Regions from separate parts of the Arthrobacter sp. PTI12 genome, predicted to be linked through region 1. Evidence: predicted binding sites of a transcription regulator. Region 1 holds the regulator's gene; the other holds the start of a gene.
What was found. Region 1 encodes HspR, which represses chaperone genes until heat shock. Its sites were predicted from a motif close to AAGTTGAGTCNNNNNGACTCAACTT; they were not measured.
Positions count from the first base shown of each region.

Region 2: a site for HspR is predicted at 2,300-2,324, ahead of AC1MBU_RS02325 (Hsp20/alpha crystallin family protein). Genes of this name have one in related genera too.

Region 1 covers NZ_CM155256.1:3,161,022-3,164,719, forward strand. Annotated here, with positions in the region: gene AC1MBU_RS15080 (SDR family NAD(P)-dependent oxidoreductase) at 1-33, opposite strand, end outside; gene AC1MBU_RS15085 (PspA/IM30 family protein) at 86-778, opposite strand; gene AC1MBU_RS15090 (hypothetical protein) at 784-1,389, opposite strand; gene AC1MBU_RS15095 (heat shock protein transcriptional repressor HspR) at 1,446-1,868, opposite strand; gene AC1MBU_RS15100 (DnaJ C-terminal domain-containing protein) at 1,906-2,901, opposite strand; gene AC1MBU_RS15105 (nucleotide exchange factor GrpE) at 3,053-3,698, opposite strand, start outside.
Region 2 covers NZ_CM155256.1:470,874-474,571, reverse strand. Annotated here, with positions in the region: gene AC1MBU_RS02350 (hypothetical protein) at 1-49, shown strand, start outside; gene AC1MBU_RS02345 (formate/nitrite transporter family protein) at 109-948, opposite strand; gene AC1MBU_RS02340 (flavodoxin family protein) at 1,039-1,647, opposite strand; gene AC1MBU_RS02335 (DUF2630 family protein) at 1,727-1,972, opposite strand; tRNA gene AC1MBU_RS02330 (tRNA-Val) at 2,111-2,184, shown strand; gene AC1MBU_RS02325 (Hsp20/alpha crystallin family protein) at 2,361-2,801, shown strand; gene AC1MBU_RS02320 (DUF4383 domain-containing protein) at 2,900-3,358, opposite strand; gene AC1MBU_RS02315 (hypothetical protein) at 3,604-3,698, shown strand, end outside.

The DNA of each region.
Region 1 (3,698 bases):
GCCGCTGATTCCGTTGCCATTGAGATCATCCATTGCCTGAGCCTAACAACCGGCCCTGACGGTTCCCCCTGAAGTGCCCGGGCTGTCAGGCGGAACTTGGACGGTTTCCCTGCACCCGACCCTTCAGCTGGCGGAGTTCCTGCTCGGCAGCTTCGCGTGCTTCCAGCTCACCGAAGGCGTCTTCGAGCTTCCCGGAAGTTGGGTCTGACCAGGCGAGTTCTTCCTGCGCAGCCTGCAGGTGCCTCAGCCGCCGGGCTTCCTGCTCCGCCTCGCGGGCAGCGCGGGCGGTTTCCATACTGTTGCCTGCGGAGGACGAGACTGCTCCCCGAACGTCCAGCGCTGCCTGGGTTGCACCGTGCTGAGCCTTCAGGGATTCGTAGCGCACCGCGTTGTCCTGCAGGGAGGTTTCAAGCCAGTACAGGTCTGACTCCAGCGAGCGGAACTGCTGATCGACGTCGTCGCGTTGGCGGGTCAGTGTCTCGAGTCTCTTCTGGATTTCCAGGGCGCGGCGCAGGGCTGACCGGGCGGCGTCGTCATTGTTGTTCGCGACCGCCCGTTCCGCTTCCCGGTTGCACGCATCGAGATCTGCAGCTGCTTGCCGGGCAAGGGTATCCACGCGATGGCGGACTGCGGCGAGGTCAGCGACGCTGCGGCGCGCGCGGTCGAGGTTCTCTTCCTGTTGGCGCTGCGATTCGCCGAGGGCGGTGATGGGATCGCCCGGTTCAAGGGCGTTTCGGCGTGAGGCGATGATGCGTGAGATGCGGCGTCGGACGGACACTGGCGCTAGGCCCGCCGGGTGCCGGTGCCGTAGGCGGCGTTCCAGGTCCTCAGCGCGCCGATCTCCATGGTGAGGCGGGAGGTGGCCCGCTCCAGCTGCCTGCTGCCGGTTTCCTGGTGTACCTCCAGCAAGGTACGGCGCAGCTGGGCCGACAGTTCGCACAGGGAGTTGACCTGCTCTCCGATGCTGTTCGCGAGGTCCTCGCGCAGCGCGCGGTTAGGTTCACGCTCAGCAAGTGCTATGCGTTCGCAGAGTACTGCCTCGGCGCGCGTGAGGTCATCCGCCGTTGCCGCCAGATCACCCGTCGGAGACCCTTGCGCGATGGCGGCGGCAACTGAACGGCGCGTGGCGCCAGTGGAACGCTCCAGCTGGAGCCGGAGCCTTGCGAGCTCCCGCGCCGAAGCGTCCGTGGAAAAGGAACGCAGCCGGCTGGAGCCGCGCTCGATCCGGCGACGGAGAATTACTGAGCGACGGATGCGGCGCACAATCAACCAGGTTCCGGTTGCAGCGCCAATCGCGAGGATTCCCAGGACGGCACCCCCGAAGAGGAGAAGCTGGAGAACACCCTCCAGCAGGAATTCCGCGGCGTCAACGAACTCTGATTCAGGCATGTATCTAAGTGTGCCGTGGAATTGCAGGTTGCGCCACGTGGGAAGCACCGGAGCGGTCAGCGGGTTGGCTCGCCGCGCCAGATCATCAGTGCCTGGCTGCGCGGGCGGGGACGCTGCCCGCGGGCGAGGGTAACCACGTCGCCCGCGAGACCGGCAGCGAAAACACGGGTGGCCTCGGACTTCCGGCGCTGGGCGAGTTCGTCCGTGAGTTCACTCACCCGGTGCTGGAGTGCCAGGACCTGGTTCTCCAACTCCAGGATGCGCCTGATGCCCTCGAGCGAAACGCCTTCCTGGGAGAGCCGCTGCACCTCACGCAGGACATTGACGTCACGCTGTGAGTAGCGCCGGGCACGCCCCGGCGCCCTGCTGGGAATCACGAGGCCCAACCTGTCGTATTGACGCAGCGTCTGGGGATGCATGTCCGCCAACTCCGCCGCAACGGAGATGACATAGATGGGCATATTGATGTCAACAGGCATGTGTCGCTCCCCTTTCGCTGGCTAGCTCTCCCACACCTTAGAGCCGCGCCTTCTCGGCAAGATTGACCCGTGGATCAGCGTCTTTCGTGGCGTTCGAGAAGGCGTCCACTGCGGCTGCGGCGTCTTTGTTCAGATTTTGTGGAACAACGATGTCAATTGTCACCAGGAGGTCGCCGGTTGCCTTCGACGTCTTTACTCCGCGGCCCTTCACGCGCAGGGTCCTTCCCGAGGGAGTGCCTGCCGGGACTTTCACCGTGACCTTCTCGCCGTCCAGGGTGGGCACCTCCACCTGCGCTCCGAGGGTCGCTTCCGGGAACGTGACCGGCACGTGTACACGGATGTTGTCGCCGTCGCGCTGGAAGAAGGAATGCGGTTTCACATTGACGGTGACCATGAGGTCCCCGTTGCCTGCGGCTCCCGGCTGACCCTTGCCGCGCACACGCACTTTCTGGCCGTCGCGGATGCCGGCTGGAATGCGCACGTCGATGACTTCGCCCGATGGTTCACGCAGGCCGATGGTGGTCCCGCGGATTGACCCTGCGAAGGAGATGCTGGTGCTGGCGGTGCGGTCCGCGCCCTTGCGGGGCGGCGTCTGGTAGCCCGGAAAACCGCCGCCGGACGAGTAGCCGCCTGCGCCCCCGAACAGGTCAGCGAACTCCGGTGGCAGGTTACTGCCGCCGCCGAAGCCGCCGCTGCGTTGACGCCCCGCGGACTGGCCGAAGAGGTTCCCGAAGACGTCATCGAAGCCTGCGCCGCCGGCTGGGCCGCCGGGGCCCCCTGCGGTGAATCGGGCGCCGCTTCCCATGGCGCGGATCGCGTCATACTGCTGGCGTTCCTCAGCGTCGGACAGCACCGAGTAGGCCTCGGAAATGTCCTTGAACATCTTGTCAGAGCCCCCGGTGCTTTGGTTCTGGTCCGGGTGGTGCTTCCGCGCGAGCTTCCGGTAAGCCTTCTTGATGTCGGCGTCGGAGGCGTCCTTGGGCACACCAAGAATCTTGTAGAAGTCCTTGTCGACCCAGTCCTGACTGGCCATCTGACCCCTCCTCTCTATAACTCTCTAAGTTGCCTGTTCGTGGAAGCGTTGCGTCCTTTCCCTCCGAGGAAGGGGGCTTTAATATTCCGAAGCGAGCTCTGCGAGTCTCGGAATTTCGTTGCCCCCGGTCGGAGGGAAAGGACGCGCTCAGCTACTCCGGAACTGCGACGATCACCTGGGCGGCACGCAGGACGCGGTCATTTTTCTTGTAACCCACGCGCAGGATCTGGCTGACGCTGTCGAACTGGACCTCGGCGCTGGGCTGCTGGATGAGGGCTTCGTGGATGTTCGGGTCGAACTCCACACCGGTCTCATCGATGCGGGACAGACCGTAGGTCTTCAGCGCGTTCTCCAGCTTGGTGGAGATTGCTGCGAAAGGACCGTCCGCGAGGTCGCCGTGCTGCCGGGCTGCGTCAATGTCGTCGAGAACCGGCATCAGCGAATTCAACACGCCGATCACTGCCATGTCCCGCGCGACGTCCCGGTCACGCTCCACGCGCTTGCGGTAGTTGACGTACTCCGCCTGCAGCCGCAGGAAGTCGTTCCGGAGCTCGGCCTCAACATCGGTGGAAGCAGCCGGAACCTCTTCGCCGCCACCGGCCTCGTTGAGGATGACTTCCGCCTGGGCCAATGCGTCCTGGCCGTCTGCAGGGCCGTCGGTCGGGGCTTCGGACTCCTGACCGGCACCCGCTGAGGGCGCCGAACCAGTGTCATCCGAGCCGGCGGTCCCGCCGGCATCCTGCTGCCCACGGACCTGGCCGGTTTCCGGGTCGATCTTCCGGTTGTCCCGGAAGCTG
Region 2 (3,698 bases), 650 kb from region 1:
CCGGACCATGGGCACGCTGACCCTGGGCTGGCTGGCCCGCCGCAACTGAGCAATGAGTTAACAGGACACGCCCCTTATGAGCACTCTTTCAGGGCGTGTCCTGCCAGCTCAACTCGTCTTTTCCCGTTCGCGCTCCACGAGTTTGCGGTCCCGGACCAGGCGGAGGGCGGTAACCAGCAGGATTCCGCCGATGACGTTGAACACAACGGTGTAGCCGAACCAGCCCAGCCAGTCCAGGTAGCTGATGTCGGCGCCCGCGAGGATCGCGCCGAAGATGAGCAGCGAATCCAGGATGGAGTGGAATAACTGCAGGCCGGAGAGCACAAACCCGCCAACGACGGCGGCCATCAGCTTTCCGCTCATCTCCTCCGTGCCGTGCTGCATGCGCGTCATCAGCGTGATTGTGCTTCCGCCGAGCAACGCAAGGCAGATGGATTCCCAGCTGAACCCGGCGTCGACGTAGTGCTCGGCGGACGTGGTGACCGTCCCGGCCCACTGCGGGAAGGCGTTCATGGCAATCAGCATGAAGATCCAGCCGCCTGCAAGGTTCGCCACCAGGGTGCCGCCCCAGAGCCGGCCGAGCTGCGCAAGGCTCGCCTGCTTGGCGGTCACCGCTGCGATGGGAACCAGGAATCCCTCAGTGAAGAGTTCGCTCTTGGCCAGCAGTAGCGCAATGAGTCCCGCGCTGAAGGCCAATCCCGCGAGCAGGTGGTTGTCGGTTTCATGAAGCACCGCCAGATAGGCGATCACGCCGATCCCTATTTCGAAGCCTCCGAAGAGCCCGGTGATGAGTACGTCGGGGAAGGTGCGGTTCAGGCGCTGTGCGCCTTCATCCACTGTGCGGTCGAACGATTCCTCGATCTCTTCCTCGACCGGGCCCGCATTGTCGCCGAGTTCCCGCCGTCGGGCTTCGTCATCGTTCTTGTGATCGTTCTTGTGATCGTTCAAGCGACTCGCCTATTCCGTTGTAGTACCCGTCAATGCGCAGGACACACCCCTTTTGGGGCCCCTTTCGGGGTGTGTCCTGCCAACTCGATGCTAGGGAGCTGGGTAGGGAGATGCCTTGAGGGACTTCGCCAGGTGGACAGCGTTCACGGACATGGAGGAAATTGTGGAAGCAACCGGATCAGGTACCTGGTCCAGGTCCTTGAAGTCCACGGTCTGCATTGCTTCCCCGACCCAGTAGACACCGCCCTGCGCCGCGACGGTGAAGCCGATGTCGTTCAGGCCCTGGTGCATCTCGGCAGTGACATGGTGGGCGCCGTCCTCGTTTCCCACCACCGCGGTCAGAGCGACCTTGTTGTACATGATGGGCCGGCCGTCATCATCAGTCGAGGAGAGATCGGCGTCCAGCCGTTCGAACACCCGCTGTCCCAGGCTGCTCATGTGCCCTACCCAGATAGGTGCGCACAGGAGGAAGATGTCCGCATCGAGGATCTGCTGGCGGAGCTGCGGCCATTCATCCCCGTTTCCCATGTCGATCTGCACGCCTGGAGCAACGTTGTGGTCAACTACCCGGGCCGACGACGTCGTTACCCCCTGCTCCTTGAGCTTGCCAAGGATGTGGTCGGCCATCACATCGGTGCTCGAGGCATCGGGCGAAGGGGTGAGAGTACAGATCAGTGCAAATGCTTTGAGGTCGTCCATGAAGATTCCTTTCGTTGAGTTGGCAGGACACGCCCCTTATCAACGGGGTATCGGGGCGTGTCCTGCCAAATCGATGTGCTTACTGGCGGTAGCCCTCTACCTGGTCGATCGGCCGGGCCTCCGCTTCCTGCGGGCTTTCCCCTGCGTCTTCCTTCGCCCGCCGCTGACGGAGCAGGTCCCAGCACTGGTCGAGCTGTTCCTCGACCCGCCGCAGGCTGCTGCGTCGATCTTCGCCAGGAGCATCGTCACCCGAGGGTGAACCCCGCAGCTCGTGTTCCTTGTCGACCAGCGCCTGGATCCGCGCCAGAATGTCCTCATCGTCCATTGCCAAACTCCTTCGCTGACATCGAGAAGTGGAATAGCCTCAAATAGTCAGGCTACTTAGTGTCCGCCCGAATATCTACCGCACCCCCGCGTTTGCATCATCCGTCTGCCAATGACCTAAACTGTCTGGGAACTACTTGCCTGTGTAGCTCAGTCTGGTAGAGCATCCGCTTCACACGCGGAAGGCCCGGGGATCGAGGCCCCGCGCAGGCACCGTTCATAGCCCGTCCCGCAGCATGCGGGGCGGGCTTTTTTGTGTTCCGAATAGTTCGTTCAGAGCGAACATAAACCGTTAGCACTCTCCTCCTGCGAGTGCTAATCTACTTGCAGGTTGAGCGAACCAGACTCAACCCGAAGAAAGACTACTGACTCACAGGGAGTGAACCATCATGGCAATGAAATTCGACCCATTCCGTGAACTGGACCGCGTGGCCGGCGCACTTCTGGATCCCCGCCAGGGTCTGCGGCTGATGCCGATGGATCTGTACCGCGAGGGTGACCACTACATCCTGAGCGCTGACCTCCCGGGCATTGATCCGGGATCTGTTGACATTGACGTCGACGGCCAGCTGTTGACCATCCGCGCCGAGCGCACCCTGCGCAACGCAGAGGGAGTCAAGTGGCTGACCCGCGAGCGTGAAAGCGGATCCTTCCTTCGGCAACTGAACCTCGGGCAGGGTATTGACATTGATGCCATCTCGGCACGCTATGAAAACGGCGTGCTCAGCGTGACCATCCCGGTCAGCGAGCGCGCAAGGCCCCGCAAGATCGAGGTCGTTTCCGGCGAAGACGCCCAGCCGGTGCAGACGGACAGGGCTGTGGAAGCCTAAATCGTCAGCGGAGCTACGCACAGCACAAACAGAACGACGACGGCAGGTTGCGGCCCGCCGTCGTCGTTCTGTTTGTTTGTAGTTGGTTGGAGCCGGGACTACCGGTCCCGGACAGTGCGGTGCTTGTCCCGAAGAGCGAGCGCCAGCGCAATCATGCCGACGGCAAGGCCCAGATGGAGGATGTTGTCCGCCGCGTCCAGCGGAACGAAGTTCGCTGCCGAATCATGCGGGATGATGAGCCCGTAGATGAAGAGCACCGCGTAGATAACGCCGCCCCACAGCAGGAAGTTGTAAGCGCCGGTTGCAGTCTTTGCCATCGCGACGCCCGCGACGCCGAACAGCAGGTGAACAATGTTGTGCAGGATCGAAACCTGGAACAGGCCGAGGAGTTGCGCCTCGGACTCGGGGCCGGCGAACTGCAGCGTGTCGTAATTGCTGGTGATACCGGGAATGAATCCCAGCACGCCGACCAGGAGGAAGACCACTCCTACCGCGAGTGCGGCCTTCTGAATGTTTGTCCGGGTGCCTACACCCGACCCTGAATGTGTTGATGCCATTGCACTATCCCCTCTAAGGTGGCCGGACTGGCGGACACCGGCACGTGATCTTGCGAGCTATGGACAGTATGTCCCGCCATTTGTACTGCCAGCGTGCCACAGGCAGAACAGAATAGAAAGCTTGCTTAGCTATCTTTTCGATAAACGTTCGCCCATTTGGGCGATTACCCAGTTTTCATTCACCAAACATTCAGGAACGGCCCTTAGTGTGGCGTCAGTCACACTCTCAGGAAGGCCTTTCCCCAATGACCTCGCAACATTCCTCGCTTGCCGACTTCTCGACGCTCAGGCGCGGCCAGCAGATAACCCTTCGGCACTCCTCGGGAGACCAGTTCTCCGG